2 linked regions of the Haloglycomyces albus DSM 45210 genome follow. The protein of the gene in region 2 binds, or shares a complex with, the protein of the main gene of each other region. Links are inferred from orthologs where the notes say so. Each region holds a gene or a part of one and is shown on either strand. Other genes may lie near its edges.

Region 1 (10,137 bases), 2.3 Mb from region 2 along the record:
ACAATGGGTAGCATCCTGATGCGTGAACTGTGACCATTGGAGTTCGGGCATGGATCGTCTCATTGATTCTCCGACTCCATGTATACCCATAATTGAATACTCGCCATCGGGGGAACCCCATCTTCACGGTCTACCGACAGGATCCGTTCACGGAGACGATCACTCGTCATCTCACCGGTCTCAATGCCACTCGAGCCGGGACACATTCCATGTCCAGACCACCTTCCACGTCCATACCACCACCTCATTGACTTATGCCAGGAGGGCTCGTGGCTGTACAGCAGGCTGAAAAACAGACACCAACCATTACCCCACAGCCGGCCACCGTTAACCGCACTCGGACTCATAGAAGCGGCGATACGTCGCTGAGCTTGGGGCAGATAGCGGCCGCGACCGCCGCCTCGACCCTAGGAGCCGTGGTGGCCAAAGGGCTCGGATTGTGGGGGACAGTCACCGGAACCGCGATTCTCAGTGTGTGCGCCACTGTCGGTTCCGTATTCATACTGCGTGCCATGCGCTCGACCCACGCCAAGGTCAAGGCGCAGGTCACCCAGTTGAACTCTCTACGTCGCTCAAACCCGGCGTCCCATACCGGCGACGGACCTACCGCCAGCGCCACGTATCCGGTGGCAATTCGCTACGCCGACGACTCCGACCTGGACGCGACTCAGGTGTCGGTGATTCCGGTCGTTCCCGAAACACCGGCTCCCCTCACCGAAACGCGGAAAATGCCGCCGCTCGCCGAATTCGATTCGACCGACAAACAGAGCAAGCGCTGGAAACGGACCACGCTGACGGCCGCCATCTCTTCGGCCGTGGTGTTCGTTCTCACCATGATCATATTGTCGATCGTCGGCCAAGTCGCCACTGGAAACGTCAGTCGTTACTACGGCGACAACAGCGCACCGCCGGAAAGCGCCCCCGCCGAACAGGACGAGGCGCCATACGACGATCCAGGCGGTGCTGTTCCGGAAGACGTTGTCCCTGAGGAAGACGCCGACAGCGAGACGGATGCGGAGAATACCGACTCCCCTGAGGCGAACGATTCCGGGACCCCGGAGGACGAACCCACCGAGTCTCCAGAGGAATCAACCTCCGACGAGCCTGAAACACCCGAGGAGTCGGAGGACGTGCCGGAGGACGACACCGAGCCGGAACCGAGCGAACCCAGCGATGAAAGCAGCGAGGACGAAGAACAGAGTTCCTAAACCTCGCATAGAGAAAAATCAGTCCAAGATTTCATCGAGACCAACTGTAAGACCTGGCGATTCGGCGGTACGTCGAATCGCCAGCAAAACACCCGGCATGAAGGACTGCCGATCGGTGGAGTCGTGAGACAGCGTCAACCGTTCCCCTTCACCACCGAACCAGACTTGCTGGCTGGCCACGTACCCGGCAGAACGTATCGCATGGACCGGAACTCCATCGATATCGGCTCCCCGCGCACCTTTCTCATCTCGCTCGGTGGCGTCCGGAGCGGGCGGCAAACCCCGTCGTGCCTGTGCGATGCGCTCAGCGGTATGCGCTGCGGTGCCGGAAGGAGCATCGATCTTACGGGGATGGTGCGCTTCGATGACCTCCACCGACGGAAAATACGGAGCCGCTTGAGCGGCGAACCGCATCATCAAGACCGCTCCGATCGAGAAGTTCGGAATAATGGCCGCGCCCGACTGTGCGCCATCGACCCACTGACGAACACGATCAATCCGTTCGGCGTCAAAACCGCTGACGCCCACTACAGGACGAATGCCGTTGTCCAGACACCATTTCACATTCGACATGACCACGTCGGGCAAGGTGAAGTCCAGAACCACTTCGGCTTCGGCCCGACTGAGTTCTTCCAACTCGTCATCCCGTCCCAGCGCGGCGACCAATTCCATGTCCCCGGCCTCATTAACCGCTTGAACGGCAGTAGAACCCATCCGTCCATGCGCCCCCAAAATACCTACCCGAATCATCGTCCACCCTTCTGGTTCGTTAACCGGTTAACGCAGGCGTATCTACCATCGCCCGTAGACATTAAAAGCCGGTCCCCCAGTGTCAAACCGAGGAACCAGCCAAAGATATAACGTATCAAGTTGAACCGCGAGCACGCCCAAGCTCCAGCACCAATCCGAAAACCCAACCAGCGAGCCGCCAGCAGACCACATAGCGTGCGTACATGCGGTAGGTAATGCTGCCTGTGCTCCCTAAAGAGCTGCCGTCACTCCATCCCCACGGCTACGCCAACTGGCGAGATGCTAGCACTGAAAGTGCGATGCGGCGGTAGAGCCGGCCGTACCTTCAGGACGAAATCGGCCATCGCGCAAGTTTTACGAAACTGGCGAGCTTCGAGCGCAGCGCAGAAGCGGTAGAGCTGCCTGTGCTCCCTAAAGAGCTGCCGTCACACTTTCCCCAAGGATGAGCCAACTGGCGAGCCGCTAACAGCGCGCGTAGCGCGTGTGCAGCGGCGGTAGAGCTGGAGAAGAGCTCAGGTTGTTCCAGGTGCTTCAGATTTGCGCGAGGAGGATTCGTCGCGACCTTCAGGTCGTGAGAATCCCCCACAGCGCAAATATGGAGTGCCTGGGGCAAGCTGAGCGGTCACCTAACTCCCGACGACGACGGCGGCGGCGCTGTTGCCCTTCGTTGTCCGAGTCGCCGCGGCCTTCGTTGTTGTTCCGCGATCCTCCCCCGCGCGAACCTCCACGGCCACCGCCGCGACCTTCGCGACGGTTTTCGTCGCGCTGTGGACGTCCCTTCTTGTAGCCTTCCGGCTCTTCGCCTTCGGGGTAGACCTTGTCGAGGTAGATCTTGCCGCGATTGTCGAGATCGCTGATCTCCACCTCGAGCTTGTCGCCTACGTTGAGCACGTCTTCCACGCGGTCGACGCGCTTGCCGTCGCCCACCTTCGAGATGTGCAGGAGCCCGTCGCGACCGGGCAGAAGTGAGATGAAGGCACCGAAGTCGGTGGTCTTGACGACCGTACCGAGGAAACGGTCACCCACGTTGGCCTGTGCCGGGTTGGCGATTCCGTTGATCACTTCGACGGCGGCATCGGCCTGCGAGCCGTTTTCCGCCGATACGTAGATCGTGCCGTCGTCTTCGACGGTCACGTCGGCACCGGTGTCTTCGGTGATCTGGTTGATCGTCTGTCCCTTCGGACCGATGACCGCACCGATCTTGTCCACCGGAACCTTGAGCGTAGTGATGCGCGGTGCGGAGGCGGCCAGTTCGCCGGGCGCGATAATGGCCGAGGACATGACGTCCAGGATTTCCAGGCGCGCTTCCCTGGCTTGGCTGAGAGCGTTCTTCAGCACGTCCGAAGGAAGCCCGTCGAGTTTGGTGTCCAACTGCAGCGCGGTGACGAATTCGGTGGTACCGGCGACCTTGAAGTCCATGTCGCCATAGGCGTCTTCCGCTCCGAGGATGTCGGTCAGGGTGACGTAGTTGGTTTCCCCGTCGACCTCTTCGCTGATGAGTCCCATGGCGATACCGGCAACCGAGGCCTTCAGTGGAACCCCGGCGCTCATCAGGCTCATGGACGACGCACAGACCGACCCCATCGAGGTCGAACCGTTCGAACCGATCGCCTCCGATACCTGACGGATGGCGTAGGGGAATTCCTCTTTGCCGGGAAGCACGGGCACCAGAGCCCGTTCCGCCAAGGCGCCGTGACCGATTTCGCGGCGCTTCGGCGTGCCGACGCGACCGGTCTCCCCTGTGGAGTAGGGCGGCATGTTGTAGTTGTGCATGTAGCGCTTTTTGGTGACCGGCGAGAGCGTGTCGATCGACTGCTCCATGCGCAGCATGTTGAGCGTCGTGACTCCCAGGATCTGGGTTTCGCCGCGTTCGAACAGGGCCGAACCGTGCACGCGGGGCAGGATGCCCACTTCCGCCGCCAGAGGACGGATATCGGTCGGCGTCCGTCCGTCGATACGGAGGCGCTCGGAAATCACCCGACGACGCACGTACTTTTTGGTCAGCGAGCGCAGCGCATTGCTGATTTCGCCTTCGCGACCTTCGAAATCGGCGCCGATCTTCTCGAGTAGTTCGGCTTTGACCGCGTCGAGTTCGGTCCCGCGTTCGGCCTTGTCGGCGATGGTGAGGGCGCGATCCAGACGTGGCCCGACGGCTTGTTCCACGGCCTCGAAGACATCGTCCTGGTATTCGGGGAAGCGCGGGTACTCGCCTTCGGATTTGGCGGTGCGGGAGGCCAGATCACTCTGGGCCCGTACCAGTTCGGCGATGACGGGCTTGACCGCTTCGATACCGTCGGCGACGATGTTCTCAGTCGGCTGCGGTGCGCCGTTTTCGATGAGGTCATAGGAGGTGTCGGTGGCTTCGGCCTCGACCATCATGATGGCCACGTCGCCGTCGTCGAGGACACGGCCGGTGACGACCATGTCGAAGGTGGCCCGTTCGATTTCCTCCACAGTGGGGAAGAAGACCCACTGGCCGTCGATGTGCACCGCTCGGGTCGACCCCAGGGGACCCGAGAACGGGAGCCCGGCCAACTGGGTGGACATGGATGCGGCGTTCATGGCGATGACGTCGTACTCGTGTTTTTCGTCGAGCGACATGATCGTTCCGACTACCTGCACCTCGTTGCGCAGTCCGTCGGCGAACGTGGGACGGATGCCTCGGTCGATGAGACGGCAGGTAAGGATGGCGTTTTCACTGGGACGCCCTTCCCGGCGGAAGAAGGACCCGGGAATCCGACCGGCGGCGTACATACGCTCTTCGATGTCGACCGTCAGTGGGAAGAAGTCGAAGTGTTCCTTGGGCGTACGGGAGGCGGAGGTGGTGGAGAGGACGACGCTGTCGCCCATCGTGACTACCGCCGACCCCTGCGCGAGTTTGGCGAGTTTTCCCGCACTGAAGGTGATCTCGCGCTTTCCGAAATCACCGTTGTCGATCACCGCGGTGGCGTGGTCGTTGCCAAGACGGTGTGCGTTGCTCACCCCGTTTGGGGCTTCTGGTTCTGTCATAAGAGTTGCTTTACTCCGTTCATTTGTTTGGAGTACAACTCACCTGTCAGGTTGTCACCGAGTGGGCCCAGCGACTCATTGCGCGGGGTCAACTCCACACCGCAGTGCATTGGAGCCATCCTGTGGTCGGGACCGAGCTTGGCCCGACGGTTCCGGTCTTCGATCGAAGCACACGGTAATTGCCGTCGTTCGAGTCGAGACTCGAACCGATGGTGTCACCGTATGCCACTACCGAGGACCGGGGTACGCGGCGAGTTGTACGCGATATACAGTACGTCGGTCTCTTTGGAATGCTACCTGTCATGAGTCCACCAGACGAACATTTCACATTTGACAGGCTTACTCAAACGCTCGCTGGACGTTTCTTTGGTTTTCGCTCAATGACGCGATTTTCCAGCGCGGTGCCGTCTTCGTGTTCGACTGGGAATCTCGATAGACCTACAAGACCCCTTATACGCCGATGGGAGCGGCCCTTGCCGCTCCCATCCAGCTGATTAACCGCGAATTCCGAGACGCTCGATGAGCGAGCGGTAGCGGTTGATGTCCTGATTACGCAGGTATTTCAGCAGACGACGACGCTTACCGACCAGCAGGAGAAGACCACGACGTGAGTGGTGGTCGTGCTTGTGCTGCTTGGAGTGTTCGGTCAGCTCCGAAATACGAGCGGTCAACAGCGCCACCTGGACCTCGGTCGAACCCGAGTCACCTTCGTGGGTGGCGTATTCCTTGATGATTTCAGCCTTCTGGGCAGTATCGAGCGCCATTTCTCTCACAATCTTGTTTCGCACCAATGATGCCTCACCGATTCCTCCGTTCGGATCGATGAGGGTCACACGCGGCCCGCGGCGTCGTGCAGACCCGTGTTACGGCCGTGGGGGCCTGAACCCCGCAACGACGGTGTCGGTTCCATTCGTCGACCTACCCGGACGGGCGGTCGCAGACCGGTAACCTGCCTAACCTTAGCAGTCCGGCTATTCCCCCTCCAAAAGGCGGCGCACCTGCGTGACATCGTCACTAATCTGTTTTACCAGTTCGTCCAGGTTGTCGAAGGTGATTTGTCCTCGCAGGTGGTGAGCGAAGTCAAGTCGTACCCGCTGGTTGTAGAGGTCCTCCTCGAAATCCAGCACGTAGGCCTCGATGGTTCGTTCGGCTTCGCCGAAGGTCGGATTCGTCCCCACACTGACGGCGGCGGGCAAACGGCGTTCGTCGACGTGCAGCCACCCGGAGTAGATACCGTCGGTCGGGACCGCCACGTGGGTGTCGTGGCCGATATTCGCGGTCGGAAATCCCAGGTCGACACCTCGACCGGCTCCTCGGACCACGGTTCCCGAAATACTGTACGGCCGTCCGAGCACTTCGGCCGCCCCCTCCACATCACCGGAGGAGATAAGGCGCCGCACTCGGCTGGAGGAAAACGATTCCGTATCGGCCTCCAAGGTCTGTGGGTAGACGTCGAAACCCCATTCCGCGCCCAAGCGCGCGAGTAGAGCGGTATCTCCGGCGGCCTTGTGCCCGAAACGGAAGTCCTCCCCGACCACGACGGCCTCCGCATGGAGCCGATCCACCAAGACCTGCTTCACGAAGTCTTCTGGGCTCAGTTGAGACAGTTCGCGGGTAAAGGGAAGAACGCAGACCGCGTCCGCACCGCATTCACCGATCAGTTCGATGCGGCGGTCCACGGTGGCCAGGGAGGCGGGCACGTGTTTCGGGGCCACTACCGCCGTGGGATGGGGGTCAAAGGTGATGACGACCGAGGCCGAGTCGCCTCGCCGTTCGGCTTCCGCGACGGTTGTGCGAATGAGAGCCTGATGTCCTCGATGCACCCCGTCGAATACGCCGATGGCGACGACCGACTTCGGCCAGTTCTGCGGGGTCGCTTCGATTCCGCGCCAAGTTTCCATGCGTTCGAGTTTCCCACTCCAACGTCGGAGTAACAACTGAACGGGCCATGCTTTGGCGTGGATCTCGCCATGGCCTCACAACAGCATGGATTCAGAAGCGTCCCCACTCGAAGCGAATACGATCAGCATGACCACCCCGATTCCAATCAACAAGAACAGACCCAACAGGACCCAGGCGTTTCCTACCGAACCGCTTTGGGCGTCCGCTTCGTCCCCCATCACCGAAGGCTGGTCAACGGGTGGATTTCCCGAAGAATCGCGTTCCTCCAGTGGTAGAGTGTCGCGGAATTCCTCCGGTAGATCTCGATCAGACATGACGTCCCCCAGATGCAAGCGAAGTATCGCCACTCGTATCGATCACCGACATGTGCCGAAGCCGCGAAGTAGAGAAAACGGGAATGACAGGTCCCTATCCGTTCCCGTTTTCCTACCCCGGCCGTACCGCCATGTCAATCAATCTTCCGACACAAGTGAGATTGGAATCTCTGGCAATTCCGATTGTGTCCTACGCCTTCTCGGGCCGCAGCGAATTAGCAAAACATCTGAGATTTGTTCATTGTTTGGTCAACTCAAACTGTCTAACCTTTGACACTTCCGGCCAAAAGCCCCCGGACAAAGTACCGTTGCAATACCAAAAACACCATAAGCGGCACAATGATCGATACGAACGCGGCAGCGGGCAAACGGGTCCAATTGTCCCCATAAGTCCCCGCCATGTTCGCCAATTGGACGGTCAGGGGATTGGTCATCGGGCCACCGCCGAACACCAGACCTACCAGGTAGTCGTTCCATACCCAGAGGAACTGGAAAATCGAGATGGAGGCAATGGCGGGTGCCGCCAACGGCAACACCACACTTCGGAATATCTGGACGTGACTGGCTCCGTCCATTCTAGCCGCCTCGACCACATCCGCCGGTATTTCACGAATAAAGTTGTGCAGCAAGAAAATTGCCAAAGGGAGCCCGAAAACGGTGTGCGCGATCCAAATCTGAATATAGCGTTCGAACCCGGCCAGGTCCCACGGCGGCACAATCGTCATTCCACCCAAACTCAAACCATCGCTGAAAAACGACAGAAGCGGAACAATGGACATTTGCAGCGGAACAATCTGCAAGGAGAAGATTCCAATGAAGATGATTCCGCGTCCGCGAAAGCGAATCCACGACAAGGCGTATGCCGCCATGGTCCCCAATGCGATGGGCAACAGAACGCTGGGAACGGCGATGACGAGGCTGTTCAGAAAATAGTTGGCAAACCCTCCGCCGGAACCGGAACTGTACAGAACGTAGTTGTACGTCTCCACGGTAAAAGCCGGGTCGCGAACCGTCGTCCACCATCCGGCATCCTCGATGTCGTCTTGAGAACGGAGTGAATTGATGAACAGACCGGCCGTCGGCAAGGTCCACAGAACCGCGATCAGAATGGCCACCGCCGAACCCACTCGGCTCGACAGCCAGCCCATCCCCGAACGCCGCTTGGGCTTAGACTCGGTTCTCCGATCGTCGCGCCGGTCAGACGATCCTCCGACGTCGGATGTAAGGGTACTCTCCTGCGACATCTTAACGCCCCTCCCGCTGATAACGACGCAAGTTCCGGACCTGGTACACGATCACCGGGACGACCAGTACCAACAGCAATACCGCCATGGCCGACCCTCGTCCGATATGCCGTTGTTCGTAAATTTGGGCCCACATGTTGTGGGCGATGACGTCGGTTCCGCGTCGACCACCGGTCATGGTCCGCACGATGTCGAACAACTTCAAGGTGGCGATGAAGATCGTAATCATGACCAAGACGATCGCGGGTTTCACGGAAGGGACGGTGATCCGCCAAAACAATTGCCACCGACTCGCTCCGTCCATGCGAGCCGCTTCGTTGATTTCACTGGGCACCGCTTTCAGCGCGGCCGACAATAGAACCGTGGCAAAACCTACCTGGATCCACACCAAGATTGCTATGAGTAGAAGGGTGTTGACCGGCCAGTCTCGCAGCCAATCGACCGGCTCCCCGCCGAAGGCGGTCACCATCGCGTTCAAAATTCCGATCTGGTTTTCCTGCGGCGGACGCACATCATAAATAAACGCCCAGATCACCGAAGCCCCGACAAAGGAAATCGACATCGGCAGGAATACCAGCATCTTGTAAACCCGTTCGCCGCGTTTACCGTCGATCAGCGCGGCGTAGACCAACCCGATGAACGTCGCCGTCATCGGAACGATAATGATCCACATCGCGGTGTTGATCAGCATGTGCTGGGTGTCGGGATCGGTCACCACCCACGTGAAGTTATCCCAACCGACCGGGTTATCGCCGTCTCTGTCATAGAACGACAGAATCAGGGTTCGACTGGCTGGATAGATCAGTCCCACGGCTATGAACAGCAACGCGGGGAAGAGAAAAACTGCGGCGGTCACACCCTGTCGCCGCACTCGTTTGGACAACTCGGCTTGAGCCAGGACAAGAGATACCAGACCGCCTACCGCGGCCAGGCCGATCCCCAGCCACAATAGACGACTCATTATATCGTCGGGATTCAATGGACTATTCCTCAACACGTCGAGGGCGGGGTATTCGACGGCGAGCTACGGGCACCACCGCCGAATACTGGCGGACATGTCGCGTGAGCACGCTCGTCCCAGGTGGGACGAGCGATGTCAGCGCTGTTCGAGGCGGTGGTGCTGCTCGACTTCCGGGAGCAGCACCACCTCACTCGGAGTTATTCCAAGTCGTCCCAGGCGGCTTGGATGTCCTCCAGGATTTCCTCGGTGCTTTTACGTCCGTCCACCCAATCGGTGATCGCCTCCCAGAAGACGGAAGCCCCTACTTCACCGGGCATGAGGTCGGACCCGTCGAACCTGACGGTCACTTCGGGGTCGGTCATGATCTCGGTGGCGTACTGGTTGACGGCGGTGGTGGCGTTCGAAGGATCAACACCCTGTCGAGCGGTCGTCCAGGGACCGGTCTGCAGGCGGTTGTTGTGGTAGAACTCGCTGGCCAGATACATCCGGACGGCTTCGGTCGCGGCGTCGTCATTGAACCCGGCCACGAACTCTCCACCGATCAACATGCGGTTGTCCTCGGCGTTCGTTTCAGGGAAACGGAAAATGAAGACGTCGCCGTCCTCCGAAACATCGGTGTCTTCCGGCCATCCCAGGAACGACGCCTGCCGGTGCAAGGCGCAGTTGTCCTCCAACATGGGACGGGCCGAGGTCTCGAAGGCGTTGGACGAGATCCGGTCGGAGCCGCCGTACACGTATTCGTCATTGAG
Region 2 (9,900 bases):
GAGACCTTGGCATTCCTGGGTGCGGTAGAGACCGACAGTGCCCTGCTACCCATCGCACACTGGCAGAGCCACGTCATTTCCCACTGGTTGCGAGTACGCCAGGGTGAACCCGACACCGCGGTGGCCTTTCGTCAAGCCGTGGTTGCCGAAAGCGGTCACCAAACCGAATCTTCGCAACGAACCTCTCAACGTCACAGCCTCGCTGTGGACGGAGAGAAATACCTACAGTCCCTCGGACGCATCATAGCGGCACTAGAAGAGGAGAACACGGCATGAGCTTTGCCAGTTGGTATGAACGGCGACTGCAAGAAGCCCCACCCTCTGTCAAAAGGGAGGTTCTCAGCCTTGAACCGACTGACGCACTGGACTACGACGACCAGCCCATTCATCCGACTCCGATTCTCCTGGTGCCCGATGCGGGACATGAAGCGCGCGACTGTGAAAAACTCTGGCTGCCGCGTTTGGCGGCGGCAGGACGCAATTGCGCGGCGCTGAACCTACGCGGGCAAGGACAGACACCAGCGGACGTACGCTCAAACGGAATCGACACCCGAAGCCACGACATCGTCCAGACAGCGATATCGCTCCGGCATCAAGCGGTCGTCATGGCGTTCGGCGACGCTTCTGACGCGGTTTTGGAATCGGCATCCCGATACCCCACCGCTGCAGTAGTGCTGCTCAACCCCACTCGAATCCCCAAACGGCTGCCCGACCTGGTCGGAGGACCGTCGCTGTGTTTCGTGACCACCGAAGAGTCACTCCACGACAAGACCATGACGGAATTGAGCAGCCACTACGGAGCGACACCGTTGACCGTCTCGCAAAGCAAAGCCGATCTGTTCGAAGGGCCCGTCGCCGAAAACTCCGTCGACGCGGTGCTCTCGTGGCTGGTGTCCTAACACCGTGGCCGTGGTGAACAGGTGACGGCGTGGTTTAAAACAACCGCTCCGTCTCCCCGTTCGCCGTCATCCGACGGCTCGTCACGAAGCCGATTGATCAGCATGACCACTCCGAGAATGAAGACCGCCACCCCGATGGCACGACTCGCCGTCTGGGTGAACGGAATCAGACCGGGCGCGAAAATCGCGACAAGGCCGAGGACGAGACACACCACGCCCCCAATCGCCTGCAGGGACGGCCACGGAACCGGCGGAGGCTCAGGCGCACGGTATTCCGTATCCTCATCCTCATCGTCGGGAAGTTCCGCGTCCCACAGCTCCAAGAGCGTCGGCTCCTCCTTTTTCTCCTCTGGAGGAGAAGAAACCTGAGGTTTGTCCTGGTCCTGTTCCTTCTCTTGAGCCTCAGGTTCGTCCAAACCGTCGACCATCTCCCGGAAGCGCTTATCGACCTCTTCCGGCTCAAGGTGATCGTCATGACCTCTGTCAGCCACTCTGCAACTCCTTGTCGCTATCGGTGTCCGAGCTGTACGCACGGATGAACTCCGCGCTTTGGCGGAAAATCAGTTCCGCATCCCAGTCAAGGGTGGCTACGTGGTAACTGTGCAGTAGAGAGGTGGACACAATATCGGTGGAGCTCACCTGGGACCGAATGACGGCGCTGTTTCGCGGGGACACGACGTGATCGTCCACGCTGGTAAAAATCCGCATCGGAAGGTGAATCCGATCCAAATCGCGTCGCGTCGCCTTCCAACCACGGCGTAGTGACGCATAGGAAGCCAGAGGAGTACGGTCGGTCGTCGACTCCCTCTTGTCCGGCTTCTTGATATCGGAACCGATCGAGCCAACCGACGGTACGACACGGTGGATGAAGGGAGTGAGAAAACCATGCGGTGTGCTGTCGACGATTGCCGGATTGACCAGAACCAGACCACGCAGACGTTCCTGGTGCAATTCGGCCAAACGCAAGGTCAACGACCCACCCATGGACAAACCCGCGGCGAAGACGGGACGGCCGAACGACTCGGCCCGTTTCAAAGCCTGCTCAACCTCGGACATCCAATCGTCCCAGCCGGTACGGGACAAATCCTGCCAGGTCCCACCATGGCCCGGAAGCAGCGGAGCAACGACGTTAAACCCAGCAGCACGGAGATGCTCGCCCCACGGCCGCATACTGGCGGGGTCTCCAGTAAAACCATGCGTGACCAACACCGTCGCCGGGGCCGCCATACCGGCGTCAAATTCAAAAGGCTCACTTGATATTGCCACATCCCGATTGTGCCACGTTTTGTTGGTGGGTGGGTGACCGCTCTTTGGCGGGTGGGGGTGACCGCTCAGCTTGCCCCAGGCACTCCATATTTACGCTGCGGGGGCCTCTTGCGGCCGCAAGGCCGCTGCGAATCCTCCTCGCGCAAATCTGCAGCACCTGGAACAACCTGAGCTCTTCTCCAGCTCTACCGCCGCGTCGCACTTTCAGCGCTAGCGGCTCGCCGGTTGGCTCGTCCCTGGGGATGGAGTGACGGCAGTCCTCTTTAGGGAGCACAGGCAGCTCTACCGATTCTGCGCTTCGTTCGAAGCTCGACCGTTGGCGTAGCCGTGGGGAGACGGTGTGGTGGTAGAGCTCTATTGGAATACACAGGCAGTTCTACCGCCGCGCCGCTCATTCACTGCTTGCGGTTCGCCGGTTGGTCGTACCTGAGATGGCGGCTGAAGGACTGTCGCCACAGAGGTAAACGTAGGCTCGCAATACTCCAGTCGGATTTCTACGGGTGGTTGATCGTCTCCGGTGTCGACGTCTCATATTTTAGGAGCGACACGCAGGAAAATTGCTTCGACCATGGCACTTAATCGAGTCCACTCTTGGGGTTCGTGGGTTCCGAAAGTTCGATCACGTTAATCTGAACGGCGTGTTCTACCGCATTGCGAAACTTATCCTAAGCCCGCTGCTTCGGCTGTTGTGGCGTCCACATGTGCAGGGTTTGGAGCATGTTCCGGTGCGCGGGGCGGTGATTTTGGCCAGCAATCACCTGTCCTTCATCGATTCGGTGTTTCTGCCGTTGATGGTTCCCAGGCCCGTCAGATTCATTGCCAAGGCAGAATACTTCGAAGGAAGCGGGTGGAAGGATCGTTTGCGGAAATGGTTCCTGCTGAACATCGGCGCGATCCCGGTGGATCGATCCGGGGGTTCGGAAGCGGAAATGGCCCTCCGAGCGGGGCAGGAAGTGCTGGAGCGCGGAGAGGTATTCGGTATCTATCCGGAGGGAACGCGTTCACCCGACGGACGTTTGTATAAAGGTAAGACGGGAGTGGCACGACTGGCGCTCGCGACGAAGACGCCGGTCGTCCCGGTAGCAATGTTGAACACCGATCAACTACAACCCATTGGTAAACGCGTGCCGCGAATTGGAAAAGTCTACATACGTATCGGAAAATCGCTGGATTTCTCGCGATATTCCACCTATTCCCATGACCGGGCCTTTGAGCGGGCCATAACCGACGAGATCATGGACTCCATCCGTCGTCTATCCGGTCAGGAATACACCGATATATATGCGGCTCAGGTGAAAGCTCAGCATTGAGAGCTGTTCACCGCTGCGAATCGTGACTGCTTACTGTTCGCTGAACCCGGCTCGTTTCCGCAAAGCCGCCAGGTCCAATATAAGGATCTTCCTTCCTTCCGTGCGTAGCCAGCCGCGCGAGGAGAAAATCCCAATAGCCTGGTTGACGCTTTGACGCGAGCCTCCGGCCATTTCCGCCAACTGAGTCTGATTCAGTTCGATGGTGGGAAACTGCGAATTACGGCGCTGGTCGGTGAGTCGAACCAGAGTTTTGGCCACTCGCCCTGGAAGGTCAAGGAAAACGTGATCGCTGGACTGCTCGGTCAGGCGTCGAACGATGGCTCCCATGGAACGCAGGACGGCATCCAGCATGTGCGGCGAGGCGTGAACCAGTTCCAGGAAAGAGGTTCGGGAGAGTGCCAATGCCTCCACCTCTTCCAGGGCCTCCGCCGAAGCCGACCGCCGAGATCCGTCGAGCAGAGAGACCTCGCCAAGTACTTCCGGGGCCCGTGCTACGTGAAGCATCGCGCGTTCCCCGGTCGCGGCGGTGCGAAATACACTGACGGCCCCCGACCTGATCATGATCAGTGATTCTCCAGGCTCGCCCTCGAAAAACAGCAGTCGGCCCCGCAGGTATCGTCGGGGCACGGCCACCTCGGCGATCTGTTTCCTCGATTCGCTGTCGAGGCCGGAAAACATGGCCACACCTGCGAGCGGGTCGTCAGACGGGTGTACGCCCATTTTTATCCCCTTTCGGTGGAACCGTGAGTAGTGGTCCCTTCTTATGATCGCTATCTTTTTTGTCCTTGTACAGAGGTTGGTCGTAGGTATTTGAACTCGATTTCCTTCATTGTGTCATTTTTCGGTGACCTACCGTCGATAGCGTGTGCGATTCTCAATGAGTTGTTTACGGCCCAATGTCCGATTTTAACTATTCCCAGCGTATACCTGAGGTCAGCGAGAGAACCTTGATGGTATGGCGTACTGTCAACAGGGAATGGACCATTTACACGCAAACACGAGTCTCATGCGAAAGTACGAGCTCACATCATACGAAAGGTTGATGCGTGCCCTATAGGTATTTCTACGATACTGAATTTATTGAGGATGGACGCACCATCGACCTGGTGTCCATAGGTGTCGTAGACGAGTTTGGCCGTGAGTATTACGCGATTTCCACAGAGTTCAACCCCACCAAGGCCAGTGACTGGGTCAAGCGAAACGTTCTCGACAAGCTTCCCGCTCCCTCTGATTCGCAGTGGAAAGATCGCAATACCATCCGCAATGAACTGTACGAGTTCCTGGTGAGCCCGATCCGTAAAAAGGGCGGCACGCACCCCGGCGAGCGCGTGGAACTGTGGGCCTGGTTCGGTGCCTACGACCATGTGGCCTACGCGCAGTTGTGGGGAACGATGCCGGGGCTTCCCAAGGCGTTGCCGCGGATGACAAAGGACTTGCGGCAGCGGTGGGATGATCTGGGGCGTCCGGAATTGCCGTCCGCAGAGGACCACGAACTGCACAACGCTCTGGGCGACGCCCGGCACAATCTGCGGCGTTGGCGAGCCTTGGAAAAAGTCCGAAAAGGACAGGACAATAGGACGCTCGGCTGAGGTCCGACGGTGCGTTTTGCGGCGTTAAGGCGGATCTCCGGCCTGGATGACGGCGTCCCGCGCACGTGCGTCTCAGCTCCTGACATGTCGAACCGTGGCACTGAGTGGGATGCGGTAAGCTCAAGGCGGCAAAGGTGCCCATACATGGGGGAGCGACCCCACATGAGGGCCACCCTCATGATTCGGGGATGATCCCCACCGTGCGGTCGATCTCCCCTCACGTTTTTCACGCAATTTCGGTATAAGGAGAAATCCGCATGCGTATTGGTGTACTCACCGGTGGCGGAGACTGCCCCGGCTTGAACGCGGTTATTCGCGGAGCTGTTCGTAAGGGAACCAAGGACTACGGGCACGAGTTCATTGGATTCCGGTATGGGTGGAAGGGCCCCATCGAAGGAATCACCCAACCGTTGAACTGGGATATCGTGGAGAATCTCTACGATCAAGGTGGAACGATCCTCCGCTCGTCGCGCACCAACCCCTACAAGGTCGAAGGCGGCGTCGACGCCATCCGCAAGAATATGGCCGAGCTGGGTGTTGACGCGCTCATTGCCATTGGCGGCGAGGACACCTTGGGAGTCGCCAAGAAGCTGACCGACGATGGAATCAATTGCGTCGGTGTTCCCAAGACGATCGACAATGACCTGGGCGAAACCGACTACACCTTTGGTTTCGACACCGCTGTCAACATTGCCACTGAGGCCATCGACCGCCTGTGGACGACGGCCGACAGCCATGAGCGTTGCATCGTCGTGGAGATCATGGGGCGTCATGCCGGGTGGATGACCCTGCACGCCGGTATGGCCGGTGGGGCGAACGCGGTCTTGATTCCCGAGGTCGAATTCGACGTTAAACAGGTCATCGAGCAGGTACAGAGCCGTTTCGATCAGGGCAAGGCCTCGATTGTGGCGGTATCGGAAGGCGCGGTCTCCAAGGGTGGTGACATGCAGCTCAAGGACGGTGAGACCGACGCCTTCGGGCACGTCAAGCTCGGTGGTGTCGGTGACTGGGTCGCCGACCAGATCACCAAGGGAACCGGTCGGGAAACGCGTGCCGTCGTATTGGGACACACCCAGCGCGGTGGTCCCCCCACGGCGTTCGACCGGGTGCTGGCCACGCGTCTGGGAATCCAGGCGGCCGCGGCGGCCACGGAAGGCGACTTCGGCAAGATGATGGCTTTGCAGGGTACCGATATCGTCCGTGTGCCGCTGGAGGCGGCTACGGCTGAGCTGAAGACCGTTCCGGTCGAGCGGTACGAAGAACTCGGCGTGTTCTTCGGCAGCTAAAGCAGTGGACGGTCTCGTTTCTGTGGCTCGAGACTCATTCGCCTATTCATAGCGTTACTGTGGGCCTACTCGTTCGTTAAACGGGTATGCCCACAGTCATTTCTGCGACACCGCCTCAATCGAATCGTCCCTTTCCCGCCCTTGACGGTGGGTCGGTCGCCACGGATCGATCGATGCGTCCGAGCGTCATTCCCGACCTCGATGAATTTCACCTGCACCGTTCGATAGCGGACGTGGACTTTGAAGGCTGGAATCTCCCTGGGCTATACGCCTACTTCTATCGTAAGACCACTCCGGCCGGCATCCTGAGCGTCGGCCTGTACCGGCTGCGCGGCTTCGAAACACATCGCGCATGGGGCTGGGTCGGGGAGGAACACTGCTCCTATCACGCCGTCACCGATCCCTACAGCGGTAGATCGCAGGGACCGATTCCCGGTTGCCCCGACTTCACCGTCCTACACGGTGTCAACGGGCCGTACGGTTTCACCATCACCGACGCGGCGGGGCTATGTCGTACCTTCTTGCTGGACCTGTGAGGTTTCCCGAAGGTGCGCCAGGCGTCGCGTGTAGAAGATCGCCAGTGCGGTCAGGAGCAGGCCGACGGTGAGGCCGGTTCCCTTCATCGCGTGTGAGGCGGCCGGTACGAACGCGAGTACCGCGACTGGAACCTGAACGAGACCGATCAGCGCTGCCAGAAGCCATTTGCTCTGTCCTCTACCCCACGTCAAAGCGGCGATAACGGGCGAGACGACAATAAGCAGACTCGCTACGTCGAGAAAGATGTGCAGGGCGGCGTTGTGTACGCGGTCGTGCTGAAACGCCATCGCGGGACTGGCGACTGCCAATGCCGCGAGAGTGGAAAATCCGATAACGGCAAGACGACGAGTCATTGCCACACCTCCTAATACACGTGAATATTCACCATATGCGGGTGCGTGGAGTGACGCTGTCGGCTATGCGCCAGTCGGAGTGTCCGAATTCAGGCAAAACCCGGCTCCCGAGTGGTGCGGAGCCGGGTCGAGATTGATTATGACTGGGACTTTGCGGCCATGACGGCATGCTGCAGCAGGAGTGCGGTCGTGACGGGACCGACTCCACCGGGAACCGGAGTGAGCGCTCCGGCAACGGCAGCGACCGAATCATGATCGACGTCGCCGACCAAGCCACCCTCGGATGTGGGATTGGTTCCCACGTCGATGACCGTGGCGCCCGGTTTGAGGAAATCGTTCTTCACCATCTGGGCACGTCCGGCGGCCGCGATGAGAATGTCGGCTTCCTGACAAACTCGGGACAGCTCACGGGTCTTGGAATGACACACGGTGACGGTGGCGGATTCGTTGAGCAATAGCAAGGCGAGAGGCTTACCGACGACGGTGGAACGGCCGATGACGGCGACCCGGCGCCCATCCAATTGCACATCACTCCGCCGCAAGATCTCCAATGCGGCGGCCGCCGTGGAGGGAGCCCATGCGGTCAGGCCCGCCGCCAGGCGACCCAGGTTTTCGGGATTCGCACCGTCGATATCCTTATGCTGCGCGATATAGGCGCCGACGTCGGAGAGTGTGACGCCTTCAGGCAGCGGAGTCTGACAGATGATTCCGTGTACGGCGGAATCGGCGGACAAGTCCTGCAGCGTTTCGACGACCTCGGAGCGGCCGGGATCGTGTAGGCGCACCAAGCGGCAATCCATCCCGACCTTGTCGGCGGTGCGGGCAATTTGCCGCACGTACCAGGCGGTGGCCTCGTCCTCGGTGGGCACCACGACCGCCAACGTCGGGGTGACCCCCTCTGAACGGAGCTTTTCCGCGGACTCGCCTGTCTCGTTGCGGATTGTCTTGGCGATGGCCCGTCCATCGATGATCTTCACGATTTAATCCTCCGTGTCACTGCCACGATAATGGCCTCGGCTTGTACCTTGGTCTGCAGCGATTCGTTCATTTCGCTCGCGATGCGCTCACGTTCGTCGGCGCTCTTGATGGAGGCCAGATTGATGTCCACATTGAGAGCGGCGGATTCCAAAGCGGACCGGGCCGCCGAAGCCGCGACGGCGACGTCCGAGACGACATTGGGATTGGAATGGTTCATAATGCGGCCGGCGAGCTTAATGATCCGCGCCGCGACCTCGCATACCGCCAACGGCGTTTCGGCCGCCTGTACCAGCCCCTTTTGAACGGCGTCGGTGCGGGCGGCTTTCTCCTCGTCGGTGTCCTTGGGCATTTTATAGGCGGCGATGACGCCGTTGAAGGCCGTCTCGTCGTCCTCGGCCAGCCGCTGAGCGTCGTTACGTGCCGATTCGGCGGCCGCGAGGACTTCCCGGGCAATCTCTTCGTGCTCGGCGTACTTCGGTTTTCCAATTGTAAGATTACACACCATGCTGACGAGGGCCGCTCCCATGGCGGCACTCATTCCGGCCGCGGCTCCGCCCCCGGGAGCGGGGGACGCCGAAGCCAAATCGGTATACCATTGGTCAATTGTTGTATTTCGCACGAGTCTCACCTTATATTCCGAGCTTGCGGCAGTGGCGCAACTGTCTCGGCGCTTTGAATCGAGGCACATCACGGCCGGGTAAACGTCCCACGAATTACGTGTCACAGAATGGGATGAGTCGCGTACTCATTGAGGCCCCAGTGCTCCGGGGTTACCATTGGCGCTGTGAATCGTCAATGGCATCAATCGTTGACTCATTTACACAATTTAGGAGTATGGATCTGTGATGCGTCCCCCCAATGGCAAACGTCGTATCCTGGGCGTCGTTCGACTCTCCCTGTCACACGACGAAACCGACGATGACTCCGTTGATCGACAAAAGGACATTATCGAGATGTACGCCAAGAGCCACTATGGGACCGTGGTTGCTTGGGCTATCGATAATGGGGTGTCCGGCGAAAAAAATCCGTTCGACCGTGCAGACCTAAGAACCTGGCTAACTGATGAGGCTGCATCAAAATATGACCTCATTGTTGCCTGGAAGGTTGACCGCTTGGGGCGTACAGTGCGTGGTGTTCTTGAACTGGATGACTGGCTTCAAGAACGCGACAAGGGGCTTGCGATAACGGAAGCTCAAATCGATACGACCACTCCTCCTGGGAGGATGATGCTCACTCAGTTGGCCGGTATGGCGGAGATGGAGCTGGCTCAAATCAAGTCACGAGTCCGCCGGTGGCATGAGTACGCTCGCCAGCATGGAAGACCGACAGGCAATTTGCCTAGCTGGATTTATCGTGAGGAGGATGGGACCTACCGTATGGATCAAGATCGCGCTGCTGTCCTTCGTCGGATCGTCAACGCACGCTTGGACGGTGATTCATTTCCTAGGATCATCGAGCAACTAGAGAATGATGGTGTTAAGACACTTAGCGGCAATGATCACTGGTCAATACACAACTTGTCGGAGCTGATGCGTTCCCCTGCCCTTGCGGGCTGTCGCTATGAACGACCTGGACGTAGCTCGATTCGAGGCAGGAGGTTGGTTTCAGACACGGACGGCGTTCCGATTCGCTTTTTTCCGCCAATAATCTCGTTGGACGAATGGCGACGGCTTAACTCGAAC

The links.
Region 1: HALAL_RS0100180 (region 2) and HALAL_RS0111000 share a complex: the UniProt entries of both Bacillus subtilis proteins name them as parts of the possible RNA degradosome complex. The link is inferred for Haloglycomyces albus DSM 45210 from one-to-one orthologs.

The regions. Positions count from the first base shown.
Region 1 is NZ_AZUQ01000001.1:2,344,910-2,355,046, reverse strand. The notes cover bases 2,246-5,319. They hold HALAL_RS0111000 (polyribonucleotide nucleotidyltransferase), read right to left. Parts: upstream 4,968-5,319; coding sequence 2,523-4,967; downstream 2,246-2,522. Also shown: HALAL_RS0111010 (ICP22 family protein), read left to right, coding at 270-1,208; dapB (4-hydroxy-tetrahydrodipicolinate reductase), read right to left, coding at 1,227-1,955; rpsO (30S ribosomal protein S15), read right to left, coding at 5,462-5,731; HALAL_RS0110990 (bifunctional riboflavin kinase/FAD synthetase), read right to left, coding at 5,939-6,868; HALAL_RS0110985 (hypothetical protein), read right to left, coding at 6,944-7,183; HALAL_RS0110980 (ABC transporter permease subunit), read right to left, coding at 7,447-8,331; HALAL_RS0110975 (carbohydrate ABC transporter permease), read right to left, coding at 8,429-9,388; HALAL_RS0110970 (ABC transporter substrate-binding protein), read right to left, coding at 9,586-10,137. UniProt on the Bacillus subtilis protein: Involved in mRNA degradation. Catalyzes the phosphorolysis of single-stranded polyribonucleotides processively in the 3'- to 5'-direction. Necessary for competence development in Bacillus subtilis.
Region 2 is NZ_AZUQ01000001.1:24,106-34,005, reverse strand. The notes cover bases 4,499-7,335. They hold HALAL_RS0100180 (6-phosphofructokinase), read left to right. Parts: upstream 4,499-5,321; coding sequence 5,322-6,350; downstream 6,351-7,335. Other genes in these bases: HALAL_RS0100170 (hypothetical protein), read right to left, coding at 6,857-7,240; HALAL_RS0100175 (hypothetical protein), read left to right, coding at 6,524-6,886; HALAL_RS0100185 (polyadenylate-specific 3'-exoribonuclease AS), read left to right, coding at 4,522-5,064. In the rest of the region: HALAL_RS0100215 (flavin-containing monooxygenase), read left to right, coding at 1-276; HALAL_RS17165 (hypothetical protein), read left to right, coding at 273-899; HALAL_RS17160 (DUF308 domain-containing protein), read right to left, coding at 896-1,390; HALAL_RS0100200 (alpha/beta hydrolase), read right to left, coding at 1,383-2,165; HALAL_RS0100195 (lysophospholipid acyltransferase family protein), read left to right, coding at 2,804-3,475; HALAL_RS0100190 (Crp/Fnr family transcriptional regulator), read right to left, coding at 3,506-4,195; HALAL_RS0100165 (bifunctional 5,10-methylenetetrahydrofolate dehydrogenase/5,10-methenyltetrahydrofolate cyclohydrolase), read right to left, coding at 7,378-8,217; HALAL_RS0100160 (cyclodeaminase/cyclohydrolase family protein), read right to left, coding at 8,214-8,837; HALAL_RS0100155 (recombinase family protein), read left to right, coding at 9,064-9,900. UniProt on the Bacillus subtilis protein: Catalyzes the phosphorylation of D-fructose 6-phosphate to fructose 1,6-bisphosphate by ATP, the first committing step of glycolysis.